Regions from separate parts of the Pantoea sp. PA1 genome, predicted to be linked through region 2. Evidence: predicted binding sites of a transcription regulator. Region 2 holds the regulator's gene; the other holds the start of a gene.
The links. The regulator LexA, encoded in region 2, represses DNA repair genes until DNA is damaged. The targets are predictions, from matches to a motif close to TNCTGTATGTACATACAGNA.
Positions count from the first base shown of each region.

Region 1 (3,416 bases), on a different contig from region 2:
GACGATCCCCGCTGGGCGCTGGCGGATGTCCGGCTGGACACCCTGACGCAGCTTAGCCCGACCCATCTGAAAGGCTGACCCCCCGCCCGCTTTAAGCGGGCTTTTTTTTGCTCAGGCGTTCTGCGGTTGATCTGAATCTCAAAAAATTAAAACAGCGTTTCATTTTTATTGAATCACTGTCTCACCCTGCCTAAGATGCCCACATCGTCCCCTGATCGGGGGATGAATAACCTGACTCCAGAGGGGCACGAGATGGACATTCGCCAGAGCATTCACAGCGATCACGCTAAACAACTCGATACTGACGCACTGCGCCAGGCATTTCTGATTGAAAAGATATTTACCGCCGATCACTACACCCTGACCTACAGCCATATTGACCGCATCATTACGGGCGGCGTCATGCCGGTGAATCAGCCGGTCACGATGGGGGATGAGATGGGCAAACAGCTGGGCGTCGCCTGGTTTCTCGAACGCCGTGAACTGGGCATGATCAATATTGGCGGCCCGGGTCTGGTGGAGGTGGATGGCAAAACGTGGGAAATCGGTCACGAAGAGGCGCTCTATATCGGCAAAGGGGCGCGCGATCTGCTGTTTCGCAGCCTCGACGCATCGCAGCCCGCAAAATTTTATTTCAACAGCGCACCGGCGCACACCACCTTTCCGGACAGAAAGATCACGCTGCAGGAGGCGGTCAACGCCACACTGGGCGATGCGGCAAGCGCTAATCGCCGCACCATACACAAATTTATCGTGCCCGACGTGTTGCCTACCTGTCAGCTCACGATGGGCCTGACCAGGCTGCATGAGGGCAGTCTCTGGAACACCATGCCCTGTCACACCCACGAACGCCGCATGGAAGTCTATTTCTATTTCGACATGAGCGAAGATCACGCCGTCTTCCATATGATGGGAGAGCCGCAGCAAACCCGTCATCTGCTGGTCCATAACGAGCAGGCGGTGATCTCTCCCAGCTGGTCGATACACGCGGGTGTCGGTACCCAGCGTTACGCCTTTATCTGGGGAATGGTGGGTGAGAATCAGGTCTTTGATGATATGGACGCGGTCAGAATTAGCGAACTGCGTTAAGCGGAGGACAAGCCGAATGGTACTGAACAGATTTGATTTAACAGGCAAAGTCGCCATCGTGACCGGCTGTAATACCGGGCTTGGCCAGGGGATGGCACTGGGGCTGGCGCAGGCTGGCTGCGACATTGTGGGCATCAACCGCATCGAACCGGCTGACACGCAGCATAAAGTGGAAGCACTTGGCCGCCGCTTCTGGTCCGTCTCAGCCGATCTGATGTCTCCTGAGGTCATCCCGCAGGTCGCGGAAAAGGCGGTCGCCGCGGCGGGCAGAGTGGATATCCTGGTCAACAATGCCGGGATTATCCGTCGTGAGGATGCCCTGAAATTCAGCGTGCAGGACTGGGATGATGTGATGAACATCAACTGCAAGACGGTGTTTTTCCTCTCACAGCAGGTCGCGCAGCGGTTTATCGCGCAGGGAAGCGGCGGCAAAATCATTAATATTGCGTCCATGCTCTCGTTTCAGGGAGGCATTCGCGTTCCCTCTTACACCGCCTCAAAAAGCGCTGTCATGGGCTTAACCCGTCTGATGGCTAACGAGTGGGGACGGCATGGCATCAATGTTAATGCTATCGCGCCGGGCTACATGGCGACCGATAATACCGAACCCCTGCGCAAAGATGCGGCGCGCAGCGCTGAGATCCTTGACCGTATTCCGGCAGGCCGCTGGGGCGTGCCGGATGACATGATGGGGCCGGTGGTCTTTCTGGCTTCGTCTGCAGCAGACTATATTAATGGTTACACGCTGGCGGTTGATGGCGGCTGGCTGGCCCGCTAGAAGACGGGGTGAGCCGTGACATGCCGCGGCTCGCCCTGTAAAAAAATTCACTGTTAGTTACAGCGTCACATGTTCTCATTTACTGGATAAATCCCTATACTGGATGCATCGACAGTTTCTTAGCATCCAGGTTCTATCATGACGGGCGAAGGCCACATCATTTTTGCCATTGCCAGCGCTATTTTTGCCAAACGTGCGGAGCTGACCCCGGTCCTGGCGCAGGCCGACTGGTGGCATCTCGTTCCCTCAGCCCTGCTGACATGTCTGTTGCCCGACATCGATCACCCTAAATCCCTGCTGGGACAGCGGCTGCGCTGGCTCTCACAGCCGATTGCGCGCGCTTTTGGTCACCGGGGCTTTACCCACAGCCTGCTGGCGGTGGCCGCCGGTTTATGGCTTTTTCAGATTAACCTGCCCAAGTCGTCACCCATACCGCCTGATGTCCTGCAGGGTCTGACCCTGGGCTACCTCAGCCATATTGTGGCCGATATGCTGACGCCTGCCGGGGTGCCACTGCTGTGGCCCTGCCGCTGGCGCTTCCGCCTGCCGATTCTGCGCAGCCAGAAAGGCAATCAGCTTGAGCGGGTATTGTGTCTGGGTCTGGTGGGCTATGCGCTCTGGTTTCCGGTGGGAATGCCTTCCTTTGGTGCAAACGGCTGGCCGACCCAGCTGTTCGATACGCTGCAGAATGGGGTCGGACGGTTAATTTCCAGTCATACCGCGCAATAAACCCGCAAAAATCAACAGTTAGTTATAAACCATGCCATTTGGATATAAGGCAGCCTCTCCGGCTGCTGTTACCATTCCTGCTGTCTTAATTCGTGATTAACATTATGCGGCCTCTCCCGGACGACAGGCCGCATTACTCTGGAGTTTCGGTATGGACCTTCCTCTTACGCTTAATATCGCGGCCTTCGTGGTGCTGCTGGTATTACTCTCCCGCTTCAGCCGCCATAGCTGGAGCCTGTCGAAGAAAGTGTTGATCGGTCTGGTGATCGGTGTGCTGTTCGGCCTGGTGCTGCAGCTGATCTACGGTGAAAACAGCGCCGTGGTCAAAACGTCGATCAGCTGGTTTAACATCGTTGGCAATGGTTATGTCCAGCTGCTGCAGATGGTCGTCATGCCGCTGGTGTTCGTTTCGATTCTGAGTGCGGTCGCCCGTCTGCATAACGCCTCGTCGCTGGGAAAAATCAGCGTACTGACCATTGGCGTACTGCTCTTTACCACCGCGATTTCTGCGCTGGTCGGCGTCTTCGTGACCGGTCTGTTTGGCCTCAGCGCGGAGGGTCTGGTGCAGGGTGTCCAGGAAACCGCACGCCTGAGTGCGATCCAGAGCAACTATGTCGGCAAGGTCTCCGACCTGAGCGTGCCTCAGCTGGTGCTCTCCTTTATCCCGAAAAATCCGTTTGCCGATCTGACCGGTGCCAGTCCGACCTCCATCATCAGCGTGGTCATTTTTGCCGCCTTCCTGGGGATGGCCGCTCTGCAACTGCTGAAAGATGACCAGGAGAAAGGTCAGCGAGTGCTGGTGGCGATTGACACCCTGCAG
Region 1 covers NZ_JBXGEE010000001.1:930,845-934,260, reverse strand. The annotation lists gene hxpB (hexitol phosphatase HxpB) at 1-78, shown strand, start outside; gene kduI (5-dehydro-4-deoxy-D-glucuronate isomerase) at 253-1,089, shown strand; gene kduD (2-dehydro-3-deoxy-D-gluconate 5-dehydrogenase KduD) at 1,106-1,867, shown strand; gene AC1V0D_RS04590 (metal-dependent hydrolase) at 2,006-2,596, shown strand; gene AC1V0D_RS04585 (L-cystine transporter) at 2,748-3,416, shown strand, end outside.
Region 1: a site for LexA is predicted at 1,965-1,984, ahead of AC1V0D_RS04590 (metal-dependent hydrolase). Genes of this name have one in related genera too.

Region 2 (3,416 bases):
CTATCGGACTAAAAACGTTCTGCCTGCTCAGGCCGCAAACCAGCTGTGCTGACGCCAGTGCCTGCGCCAGATGAGCCACAGTGAGAGGCCGCGCAGCGCCAGGAAAACCGTTACCGCCAGCCACAAACCGTGATTGCCCAGCACCGGCACGCTCAGCAGCGTCAGAAAATAGCCTGCGGCTGCCACCACCATGCTGTTACGCATCTCACGTCCGCGCGTTGCGCCGATAAACATCCCATCCAGCAGATAACACCAGACGCCGATCAGCGGCATAATCACCTGCCAGACCAGATAGCGGTCGGCCGCCTGCTGCACTGTCTGCAGAGAGGTCAGCAGCATCACGATCTGCGGGCCGGTAAAGGCATAAACCAGCGAGAAGAAGAGCGCCACCGCCGCCGCCTGTCGGCAGGCAGAGCGCCAGACGCGCAGCAGTTTGCTGCCATCTTTTGCGCCATGCGCTTCACCTGCAAACGCTTCGACGGCATAGGCAAAACCATCGAGCGCGTAGGCGGTAAAGGTAATGAACATCAGTAATACGGCGTTCACCGCGACCACCTCCGGCCCCAGCCTGGCGCCCAGCACGGTCAGCGAGGCGAAACAGAGCTGCAGCATAAGAGAGCGCAGCATAATATCCCGGTTGAGGCGCAGCAGCCGGGCGCTGTCACCGCGCCAGCTCTGTTTCAGCAGGCTGAATGGAATGCCGCGCAGCTTCAGAACCCGCCAGACCATCATGCCGCCGACGCCCAGCGTGATATATTCCGCCAGTGCCGTGGCGGTGGCTGCCCCCGCAACGCCCCAGTGCAGCCCCATGACCAGCCAGAGGTCGAGCACGATATTCACCAGGTTCCCCACCACCAGCAGGATCACCGGCGCACGCGCATACTGCACGCCCAGCAGCCAGCCCAGAATCACCAGGTTCGCCAGCGTGGCAGGCGCACTGAGCCAGCGGATCTGAATAAACAGTCCGGCCTGTGCCAGTACCAGAGGATCGCCGCCAACCAGATGGGTAGCCAGCTGAATAATGGGGTAACGCAGCGCGACAAACAGCAGACCCGCCAGCAACGCCATGATCAGCGGCTGGATCAGGGCGCGTGCCAGCGCCGTTTTGTCGCCTGCCCCGAAGGCCTGTGCCGTCAGGCCCGTGGTGCTCATGCGAAGGAAAAGCAGCAGCATAAAGAGGAAGCTGGTGACGGTCGTCCCGACCGCGACCCCGCCAAGATAGACCGGGCTGTCGAGATGACCAATCACTGCCGTATCGACCACGCCCAGTAAGGGAACGGTGATATTTGACAGGATCATGGGCAGCGCGAGCCGCCAGAGATTTTTATCGGTTGCCGTGATAAAGCGCATTCGCCATTCCGTGCTCAGTGTCGCTGCGCAGAGGCGGCAGCGACAAAATCAGGGCAGACAGAATAGCACCAGAAAAGGCGAATGCACGCAGGCGTCAGAATCAGAGCCATTCGCCGTTGCGTACGACACCCACCGCCAGACCTTCCACGGTCAGCGACTGGGCACGCGTATCGACAACAATCGGGTCGAAGTCGCTGTTTTCAGGCAGCAGATGCACGATAGCACCCTGCTTTTTCCAGCGTTTCACCGTCACTTCATCGTCAATGCGGGCCACCACGACCTGGCCATTGCGCACATCCTGCGTTTTATGCACCGCGAGCAGGTCGCCGTCCATAATCCCGATATCTTTCATCGACATTCCGCTGACGCGCAGCAGGAAATCCGCCGAAGGTTTGAACAGGCCCGGATCGACTTTGTAATGCGTCTCGATATGTTCCTGCGCCATGATGGGCTCACCGGCAGCAACCCGGCCAATCAGCGGTATGCCTTCTGAGGCTTCTTCTTCCATTAGCAGACGGATGCCGCGCGATGCGCCGGAGACAATCTCAATGACGCCTTTGCGCGCCAGCGCTTTCAGATGCTCTTCTGCCGCGTTTGGCGAGCGGAAACCCAGCTGCGCGGCAATCTCGGCACGCGTAGGCGGCATGCCTGTTGAAGTAATATGGTCGCGAATCAGGTCATAGACCTGCTGCTGCCTGCTGGTTAATGCTTTCATCCCGCCCCCTGGTTGTTTATACAGTCGCTGTGAGTATATACAGGTATTGGCGAAATGAAAACCGATTGTCAGGGAAAACGCGGCCTGAGCCGCGTTATGGAAGGTTTATCGCAAATGTGTCCAGAGCAGCGCGATCCAGACAAACAGGGCCAGTAAGATAGCCAGCAGTACCGCTGCCGAACCCATATCTTTTGCCCGGCCCGCGAGCGGATGATGCTCCTGACCGATGCGATCGACCACCGCTTCAATGGCGCTATTGAGGATTTCGACGATGACCACCAGCACCACCGACCCAATCATAAGGATGCGCGAGATCACATCAACGTCCAGCCAGCACGCGATAATGATCGCCGCCAGCGCAGCCAGGGCTTCCTGACGAAACGCCGCTTCATGTTGCCACGCGGCACGCAGCCCCTGCCAGGAGTAACCGGCGGCTTTTACTATTCTGATAAGTCCGGTGGCATTATTTGCCATGTGTGGGAACCCTTTTATCGGATTGACGTCAATGTCTGGGCTGCGTGCATTTGGCACCACCACAGATCTTCGCTGCACTTTCTGGTATGCTTGCGGCGCTTTGCTAACAAGAGGCTTCATGTTGTCTATGTCAGGTTGGCGTAAACTTTATTATAAATTGCTTAATTTACCACTCTCGTTTCTGGTAAAGAGTAAGGCCATTCCGGCCGATCCCGTGTCTGAACATGGTCTGGATCCGACCCGACCTATTATGTATGTTTTGCCTTACGATTCGAAGGCTGACTTACTGACTTTGCGCGCGCAGTGTCTGCGGCATCATCTGCCCGATCCGCTCTCTCCACTGGAGATTGATGGTTCCCTGCTGCCTCGCCACGTCTTTATCCACGATGGCCCGCGCGTCTTCCCCTATTTTGTACCCAGCGTGGAATCGGTGAAAATTTTCCACGATTACCTGGACCTGCATCGCAATAATCCCACGCTGGATATTCAGATGCTGCCCGTCACCGTGATGTTTGGCCGCGCACCGGGACGTGAAGTTCAGGGCGAAGCCACACCACACCTGCGGGTGCTGAACGGCGTGCAGAAGTTCTTTGCGGTCATCTGGCATGGGCGCGACAGCTTTGTCCGCTTCTCGCCGACCGTGTCGCTGCGGCGTATGGCCACGGAACATGGGACAGATAAGTCGATCGCGCAGAAGCTGGCCCGCGTCGCGCGTATCCATTTTGCCCGTCAGCGGCTGGCTGCGATTGGCCCGCGTTTACCGGCCCGTCAGGATCTGTTTAATCGCCTGCTGCAATCCAAAGCGATTGAAAAAGCCGTAGAAGATGAGGCGCGCAGCAAAAAAATCTCCCATGAGAAAGCGCAGCAGAATGCCGTC
Region 2 covers NZ_JBXGEE010000002.1:32,791-36,206, reverse strand. The annotation lists gene dinF (MATE family efflux transporter DinF) at 28-1,350, opposite strand; gene lexA (transcriptional repressor LexA) at 1,451-2,065, opposite strand; gene AC1V0D_RS10955 (diacylglycerol kinase) at 2,171-2,539, opposite strand; gene plsB (glycerol-3-phosphate 1-O-acyltransferase PlsB) at 2,667-3,416, shown strand, end outside.